2 regions of the Microbacterium petrolearium genome follow, and region 1 is predicted to be linked to the other one. Evidence: predicted binding sites of a transcription regulator. Region 1 holds the regulator's gene; the other holds the start of a gene.
What was found. Region 1 encodes HrcA, which represses chaperone genes, less so after heat shock. Its sites were predicted from a motif close to TTNGCACTCGNNNNNNNCGAGTGCNAA; they were not measured.
Positions count from the first base shown of each region.

Region 2: groES (co-chaperone GroES) is a predicted target of HrcA. The motif match lies at 1,504-1,530, and genes of this name have one in related genera.

Region 1 is NZ_BAAGRQ010000001.1:374,537-379,064, forward strand. Features, by position in the region: gene ACYVJ0_RS01835 (HIT domain-containing protein) at 1-214, opposite strand, end outside; gene ACYVJ0_RS01840 (16S rRNA (uracil(1498)-N(3))-methyltransferase) at 274-1,005, opposite strand; gene dnaJ (molecular chaperone DnaJ) at 1,008-2,111, opposite strand; gene hrcA (heat-inducible transcriptional repressor HrcA) at 2,163-3,203, opposite strand; gene hemW (radical SAM family heme chaperone HemW) at 3,272-4,489, opposite strand; gene ACYVJ0_RS01860 (DUF1990 family protein) at 4,524-4,528, opposite strand, start outside.
Region 2 is NZ_BAAGRQ010000002.1:179,337-183,864, reverse strand. Features, by position in the region: gene rarD (EamA family transporter RarD) at 1-907, opposite strand, end outside; gene groES (co-chaperone GroES) at 1,121-1,417, opposite strand; gene ACYVJ0_RS02845 (class I SAM-dependent methyltransferase) at 1,555-2,742, shown strand; gene ACYVJ0_RS02840 (LLM class F420-dependent oxidoreductase) at 2,785-3,708, shown strand; gene ACYVJ0_RS02835 (DUF3052 family protein) at 3,717-4,091, shown strand; gene tadA (tRNA adenosine(34) deaminase TadA) at 4,097-4,528, opposite strand, start outside.

The DNA.
Region 1 (4,528 bases):
GGCCGGCCATCGCGATGACCTCGGCGAGCAGCGCGGGATCGCCCGCCGCGAGCTCGGAGACGTCGCGGTACCGCTGCGTCTTGGGGATCACGAGCAGGTGCACCGGCGCCTGGGGCGCGATGTCGCGCAGCACGAAGACGTGCTCGTTCTGCGCCACGATCTCGCCGGGGATCTCGCCCTGCAGGATCCGCGTGAAGAGGGACGGCTCGCTCATGTCCTCAAGTCTAGTGACGCGGGATCGGACCGTGTCGGTGCTCCCGCTCTCGGCGCCGCTCACCAGCGACCCAGGCGCGCGTTCAGCACGGCCAGCGCCGCGGGGCCAGCCGTCGACGTGCGCAGCACCGTGGCACCCAGGCGCGCCCGCGCGGCGCCCGCGGCCTCGAGCCGCTCGAGCTCCTCGGACGCGATCCCGCCCTCCGGCCCCACGACGAGCAGGATCTCGTCGGCGTCGTCCACCGGCGCCGTGCTGAGCGCGGCGTCGGTCCACGGGTCGAGCACGAGCATGCGCGCGCCGCCCGCGCGCGCGGCGAGCTGCGCGGTCGTGACGGGCTCGGCCACCTCCGGGACCCACGAGCGGTGCGCCTGCTTGGCCGCCTCGCGCACGATCGCCTGCCAGCGCTCGCGGCCCTTCCGCGCCTTGGGTCCCTCCCACCGCGAGACGCTGCGCGCGGCCTGCCACGGGATCACCTCGTCGACGCCCAGCTCGGTGGCCGCCTGCACGGCCAGCTCGTCGCGGTCGCCCTTCGCGAGCGCCTGTGCGAGCACGAGGCGCGGGCGGACCGGCGCCTCCTCGCTGCGGCCGCTCACCCGGATGCGCACGTGCTTGGGGTCGGCCGCGACGACCTCGCCGTCCAGACGCACGCCCCGGCCGTCGCCGACCGTGACGGCCTCGCCCGGGCGGACGCGGCGCACCGCGGCGGCGTGATGGGCCTCGGCGCCCGTCAGCTCGATCTCGTCGCCGACCGCGGCCGCCGCGGCGGACTCGTCGAGGAAGTGCAGCGCCACGATCAGTTGCGGAAGCGGTCGCGCAGCTTGGCGAACAGGCCCTGGTGGTGCTCGGAGAGGCGCGGCGCCTGCGGCCGCTGGCGCTGCGCCAGCTCCTCCACGAGGGCGCGCGTCTTCGCGTCGAGCTTGGTCGGCGTCATCACCCGCACGCCGAGGCGCAGATCGCCGCGACGTCCCGAGCGCAGGCCGGTGATGCCCCGGCCCTCGATGCGCAGCTCGTCGCCGGACTGCACGCCGGGCCGCAGATCCAGCTCGATCGGCCCGTCGAGGCCCTCGACCGTCACGTGCGTGCCGAGGATCGCGTCGGTCATCGCGACCTCGACGACGGCGGTGAGGTCGTCGCCCTCGCGCCCGAAGACCGGGTGGGGCTCGATCTCGACCTGCAGGTAGAGGTCGCCGTTCGGGCCGCCGGCCTCGCCGACCTCGCCCGAGCCGGGCAGCTGCAGCCGCAGGCCGCTCTCGACGCCGGCGGGGATGTCGACCGAGACGGTGCGGCGGGCGCGGACGCGGCCGTGGCCGTGGCACGTGGGGCACGGCGCGGGGATGACCGTGCCGTAACCCTGGCACGATCCGCACGGCTGCGTCGTGACCATGTTGCCGAGCAGGCTGCGCACCTGCGTGCGCACCTGGCCCGATCCGCCGCACACGTCGCAGCGCTCGGGATGCGTGCCCGGCTGGCAGCACGAGCCCTGGCAGGTCTCGCACAGCACGGCGGTGTCGACCTCGATGTCGCGGTGCGCGCCGAAGACGACGTCGCCCAGGTCGAGCGTGAGGCGCACGAGCGCGTCCTCGCCCCGCTGGCGCCGGTCGCGAGGGCGCCCGGCCCTGCCGCCCGCCGACCCGAAGAAGGTCTCGAAGATGTCGCCGAACCCGCCGAAACCGCCGCCGCCGAACGGCGACTCGTCGCCGCCCATGTCGTACCGCCGGCGCTGCTCCGGATCGCTCAGCACGTCGTAGGCGTGCGTGACCGCCTTGAACTTCTCGGCCGCGTCCGGGCTCGGGTTGACGTCGGGGTGCAGCTGACGCGCCAGCTTGCGGTAGGCGCGCTTGATCTCCTCGTCGCTCGCCTCGCGTGAGACGCCCAGAACCTCGTAGTGGTCTGCCACAGTCGCCTTTCCGGGACCGCCCGAGCGGTCCGTCGCCGTGTCCGTCGCGCCTCAGCGGCGCGCGGCATCCTCGTCCAGCAGCCTCGTCAGGTAGCGGGCGACCGCCCGCGCCGCCGACAGGTTGCTGGGATAGTCCATGCGGGTCGGCCCCATCACGCCCACGCGGGCCGTGCCGATCCGCGAGTCGTAGTCGCTCGCCACGATCGAGGCGTCGCCCAGGCCGAACGGCTCGTTCTCGCGCCCGATGCTCGCCGCCAGGCCCTGGTCGTCGGGCTGCATCTCCGACATCAGCCGCAGCAGGGTGACCTGCTCCTCGATCGCCTCCAGCAGCGGGTGGATGCTGCCGCGGAAGTCCTGCTCGCGGCGCGCGAGCGTGGCCGCCCCCGCCATCACGAGCCGGTTCTGGCGGAACTCCGCCAGCTCCTCCGCGATCACCCGCGCGAGTTCGCGCAGCGTGGCGGCCAGGCGGTCCGCGGGGTCCGCGGAGCCCTCGAGCACCGCGGCGACGCGCTCCGAGCCCTCGCCGACCGAGCGCCCGGTGACGAGGGTGGCGAGCTGCGCGCGCAGCAGCGCCACGTCGGCGTCCTCGAGCGCGGCCGGCACGACGACGATGCGCTGCGAGACGCGCCCCGTGTCGGTGACGAGGATCACGAGCAGCCGCGAGCGCTCGAGCGCCACGAGCTCGAGGTGCGTCACGTTCGCGCGGGCGAACGACGGGTACTGCACGAGCGCGACCTGGCCGGTCAGCTGCGTGAGCAGGCGCACGGTGCGCGCGAGGAGGTCGTCGAGGTCCTGCGGATCGGCGAGGAACGTCGAGATGGCGGCGCGCTGCGCCGGCGTGAGGGGGCGGATCTCGGCGAGGTGGTCGACGAACACGCGGTACCCCTTGTCGGTGGGCACGCGCCCGGAGGACGTGTGCGGCGCCGTGATGAGGTCCTCGTCCTCGAGCATCGCCATGTCGTTGCGGATCGTCGCGGCCGAGACATCGAAGGCGTGGCGCTCGACGATCGCCTTGCTGCCCACCGGCTCGTGCGTGTCGACGTAGTCCTGCACGATGGCGCGGAGCACCTGCAGGCCTCGTTCGGTGACCATCGCGCTCCCTTCTGGCACTCGATCCTGACGAGTGCCAATTCTAGCCGCTCGGGCCGGGAACCGGCGGCTCAGTCGGTCAGCGCGCGCACCACGGCATCGGCCAGCAGCCGCCCCTTGAGCGTCAGCACGATGCGCCCGCGGAGGGCGGCGGGACCCTCGACGAGCTCGTCGGCGATCAGCCTCGCCACGGCCTCGCGCCGCACGGCGGGCACCGTGGCCAGCTCCAGTCCCTCGCGGATGCGGCTCTCCAGCAGCACCCGCTCGAGCAGGCGCGCCGCCTCGTCCGGCCGCTCGCGAGCCGCCGCCGGGGACTCCCCGCCGGCGAGCCGCTGCGCGTACGCGGCGGGGTGCTTCACGTTCCACCAGCGCAGGCCGGCGACGTGGCTGTGCGCGCCCGGACCGAAGCCCCACCAGTCCTGCCCACGCCAGTAGTTCAGGTTGTGCCGCGAGCGGTGCTCCGGCCCGCGCGACCAGTTCGACACCTCGTACCAGTCGAAGCCGGCCGCCGCGAGGCGGGCGTCCGCGAGCTCGTACATGTCGGCCTGCACATCGCCGTCCGGCTCCGGCACCTCGGCGCGCGCGATCTGCCTGGCGAGCTTCGTGCCCTCCTCGATGATGAGCGCGTAGGCCGAGACGTGGTCGGGCTCGAGCGCCAGCGCCGCGTCGAGCGATGCCGACCAGTCGCCCAGGGTCTCCCCCGGCGCGCCGTAGATCAGGTCGACGCTCACGTCGAGGCCCGCGCCGCGCGCGGCGGCCACCGCCGTGCCCACGTTGGCGGGCGTGTGCGTGCGGTCGAGCGCCGCGAGCACGCGCGGCACGGCCGACTGCATGCCGATCGACATGCGGGTGACGCCGGCCGCGGCGAGCTCATGCGCGACGGCGTCGGTGACGGTGTCGGGATTGGCCTCCACGGTGACCTCGGCCCCCGGCTGCAGCCCGAACGCCTCGCGCACCGCGGCCAGCATCCTGGCCAGGTCGCCGGCCGGCAGCAGCGTGGGCGTGCCGCCGCCGAAGAACACCGTGCTGGCCGGACGCATCGCGCCCGCGCCGCCGAGCACGCCCGCGGCGAGCTCGACCTCGCGGATCAGCGTGTCGGCGTACATGTCCTGCCGTGCCCCGCGCAGCTCGATCGCCGTGTAGGTGTTGAAGTCGCAGTAGCCGCAGCGCACGCGGCAGAACGGCACGTGCAGGTACACCCCGAGCTCCGCCTCGCGGTCGACGGGGAGGTCGGCGGGCAGCGCTCCGTCGACGGGTGCGGGGTCGCCCAGGGGCAGCGCCGCGCCCATCAGGTGCGCGCCGCCTTCGATGTCGGCCCGCGCATCAGG
Region 2 (4,528 bases), on a different contig from region 1:
GCACCATGTCGACCACGAGCACCGCGCACGCGAGCCACACGATCGCGAACCCGGCCCAGCGCTCGGGCGGCATCGGCTCGCCGAGCAGGAAGGCGCCGGTGACGAACTGCAGGATGGGCGCGATGAACTGCAGCAGGCCGACGGTCGTCAGGGTGACGCGGCGCGCGCCCGAGGCGAAAAGCAGCAGGGGGATGGCGGTGGCCACCCCCGCGAGCGCGAGCAGGACGGCGTGCACCGGCCCCGCGGTGCCGAAGGTGAGGCCCGTCGTGAGCGCCACGATCACGAGCTGCACGATGGCGATCGGCGTGAGCCAGAACGTCTCGAGCGCCAGGCCGCTGACGGCGTCCACGGCGCCGCCGATCCGGTTCTTGACGAGGCCGTACAGTCCGAAGCTGGCCGTCAGCGTCAGGGCGATCCACGGCACCGATCCGTACGCCACCACGATGACGAGCACGGCGACCACCGCGATGCCGATGGCAGCCCACTGCAGCGGGCGCAGCCGCTCGTGCAGCACGAGCACGGCGAGCAGGACCGTGGCGATCGGGTTGATGAAGTAGCCCAGGCTGGCCTCGACGACATGGCCGGTCTGGGTGGCCAGGAGGAACGCCTGCCAGTTGACGTAGATGAGCACGCCGGCCACCGCGGTCCACAGCGCCAGGCGGCGATTGCGCAGCACCGCGAGCATGCGCGTCCAGCCGCCCGCGATCGTCAGCACCACGGCGCAGAAGACGAGCGAGAGCAGCACCCGCCAGCCGACGACCTCCCACGGGCCGGTCGGCGCGAGCGCGACGAAGTACAGGGGCAGGAAGCCCCACAGCAGGTAGGCCCCGAAGGCGTACCCGGTGCCGAGCACCCGCTCCCGATCCGGATCGACGATGCGGGCGGGAGGCGGCACGGGCACGGTCACCGGATCAGGCTACTCGCGCCGCGGCGGCCACCCGGCGCGCACGCCTGCCAGATGCCGCGCGATTCCCGCCGATCCGGCACGACCGATCCGGGGACGACGACCGATCCGGCACGACCGATCCGGGGACGACGTCCGATCCGGGGACGCGCGTGGATCGGGAACGACGAAGGCCCGACCCCCTTGCGGGAGCCGGGCCTTCGCGCGAGCTGCGTGTCAGCGGACGACGACCGCGAGGACGTCGCGGGCCGAGAGCACGAGGTACTCGTCGGCACCGAACTTCACCTCGGTGCCGCCGTACTTGCTGTACAGGACGCGGTCGCCGACGGCGACGTCGAGCGGGACGCGGTTGCCGTTGTCGTCGATGCGGCCGGGGCCCACGGCCACGACCTCGCCCTCCTGGGGCTTCTCCTTGGCGGTGTCGGGGATGACCAGACCGCTGGCAGTGGTCTGCTCGGCCTCGACCTGCTTGATGACGATGCGGTCCTCGAGCGGCTTGATGGAAACCGACACGGTGTACCTCTTCTTTCCCTGTGCTGTCAGAAGACTTGAATTCGCACTCTCGCGCGGAGAGTGCTAACGCCAAGTGTAGGGACCCGTTGGCACTCTCGCAACGCGAGTGCCAACCCCCGTCGCCGTACCCTGAGGGGATGGATCGGTCCGAGCTCGATGCCCTGCTCACGCGCGAGGGGCTCGCGCTGCTCGACTCGCTCGATCCCGTCGAGACGGCCGCCGACGTGGCGCGCGCCGTGTCCCGCCTGCGCGCCGCGGGGCACTCCCCCGACCTCGTCTCGGCCGTGGTGGGCCAGGTGCGGCTGCGGCAGCGCGGCGCGGTGAAGTTCGGCGCGCTCGCCGAGCGCATGCTCTTCACGCGCGCGGGGCTCGAGCAGGCCACGCGCCTGACGGTCGCGACCCACCACGCCGAGCGGATGCGCCGGGCGGGCATCGGCCGCGTGGCGGACCTCGGATGCGGGATCGGCGGCGACGCGCTCGCGTTCGCCGGGCTGGGGATCGACGTGGCCGCGGTCGACGCCGACGAGGTCACGGCGGCGCTGGCCGCGTACAACCTCGCGGCCTTCCGGCCGGGCACCACCGTCACGCACGGGCGCGCCGAGGACGCCGACCTGTCGTCGGTCGATGCCGCGTGGCTCGATCCCGCGCGGCGCACGGCGGGCCACGCCGAGACCAGGCGCGTGGCGGCGTCCGACTACTCGCCGCCGCTGGACTGGGCCTTCGGGCTCGGCGACCGCGTGCCGACGGGCATCAAGCTCGGCCCCGCGCACGACCGCGACGCGCTGCCCGACGACGCCGAGGCGCAGTGGGTCAGCGCCGACGGCTCCACGGTGGAGCTCGTGCTGTGGTCGGGCGCGCTCGCGCGCGACGGCGTGCGGCGCGCGGCCCTCGTGCTGCGCGACGGCGCCGCGCACGAGCTCACCGCCCCCGGCGACACCGAGGACGAGCCGGATCGGCCCCTCGGCGCCTTCGTGCACGAGCCGGAGGGCGCGGTCATCCGCGCCCGCCTCGTCGGCGACGTCGCCCGCGCGCTCGACGCGGGGCCGATCGCCCCGGGGATCGCGTACCTCACCGGCGACGCGGCCGTGACGAGCCCGTTCGTGTCGAGCTTCCGCGTGCGCGAGACGCTGCCGGCCGACGTGAAGGGCCTCGGCAAGGCGCTGCGGGCGCGCGGGATCGGCACGCTGGAGATCAAGAAGCGCGGCGTCGACGTGGATCCCGCCGCGCTGCGCCGCAAGCTGGCGCTGCGCGGCGACGAGTCGGCCACGCTCCTCCTCACCCGGGTCGGCGGCCGCCGGCTCGCGATCCTCGCCGACCGCGTCTGACGCCGCGAGCCCGACCCGTGGCGGGTGCGGCAGACTGGCCGCATGGAGTACTGCGTCTTCACCGAGCCCCAGCAGGGCGCCGACTACGACACCCAGCTCGCGTTCGCGCAGGCGGCCGAGCGCCTCGGCTTCGACGGCTTCTTCCGCTCGGACCACTTCCTGAAGATGGGCGACTTCTTCGACGGCCTGCCCGGCCCGACCGACGCCCTCACGACCATCGCGGGACTCGCGCGCGAGACGTCGCGGATCCGCCTCGGCACGCTCGTCTCGTCCGTCACGTACCGCCACCCGGGCCTGCTGGCGATCCAGGCCGCTCAGCTCGACGCGATGTCGGGCGGCCGCTTCGAGCTGGGCCTGGGCACGGGCTGGTACGAGGACGAGCACCGCGCGTACGGCATCCCCTTCCCCGCCAAGCGGTTCGACCTGCTCGAGGAGCAGCTGCAGATCCTCACGGGCCTGTGGGCGACGCCGGTCGGCGAGACCTTCTCGTTCGAGGGCGCGCACTACCGCCTCGAGGACTCGCCCGCGCTGCCCAAGCCCGTGCAGAGCCCGATGCCGCTCATCGTGGGCGGCGCGGGCCCCACGCGCACGCCCGCGCTCGCCGCCCGGTACGCGACGGAGTTCAACATCGTGTTCCAGCCGGAGGACGTGATCGCCGATCGGTTCGCGCGGGTCACCGCGGCGTGCGAGCGGATCGACCGCGACCCCGCCACGCTCAAGCGCACGGTGGGGCTGACGGTCCTCGCCGGCGCCACCGAGGCGGACGTCGCGCGGCGCGCGGCGAACACGGGCGTGGACCTCGAGCGGTTCCGCGCCGGCTTCAATCTGTGCGGCTCGGCGGCCGAGATCGCCGACCGTGTCGGCCGCCTGCAGGAGCTGGGCGCCGAGCGCATCTACCTCCAGATGATCGACATGACCGACCTCGACCACCTCGCCTACCTGGGCGAGGAGCTGCTGCCGCGCTGAGGCCCGTCATGTCGAGGACCGTCGCGGAGAAGCTGCAGATCAAGCCGGGCACCGAGCTGCTGTTCGGCCCCGCCACCGCCGAGCAGCGCGCGCTGCTCGATCCCCTGCCCGAGGGCGTCACCGTGGTCGACGGGATCGAGCGCGACACCGACGGCGTCGCCGTCCTGTTCGCGGCGGATCGCGCGGAGCTCGACCGGCTGCTCGCCGACGTGATGCCGGTGCTCGCGTCGGCGCGGGCGGTGTGGATCGGCTACCCGAAGGGCAATCGCACCGACATCAACCGCGACAGCATCTGGGCGCGCGTGCGCGAGTTCGGATGGACGCTCAACGGCAACATCGCCCTCGACGACGAGTGGTCCAGCGTCCGCGCGAAGCGGGTCTGATCGGATCAGCGGCGGGCCTCGAAGAAGGCGCGCAGCAGCTTCTGCGACTCCTCCTCGCGCACGCCGCCGACGACCTCGGCGCGGTAGGGCAGGCGGCGGTCGCGCACGACGTCGTACATCGATCCGGCCGCGCCCGCCTTGTCGTCCCACGCGCCGAACACGAGTCGGCCGATCCGCGCCTGCAGCACCGCGCCGGCGCACATGAGGCACGGCTCGAGGGTGACGACGAGCGTGCGGCCCTCGAGGTTCCACGATCCGACGTGCTCGGCCGCCTGCCGCAGCGCGACGACCTCGGCGTGCGCGGACGGGTCGTGGTGCTCCTCGCGCCGGTTGCGCCCCTCGCCGATCACGCTGCCGTCGACATCGAGGACGACGGCCCCGACGGGGATCTCGCCGGCGGCCGCCGCCTCGGCGGCGAGCGCGAGCGCGCGCGCCAT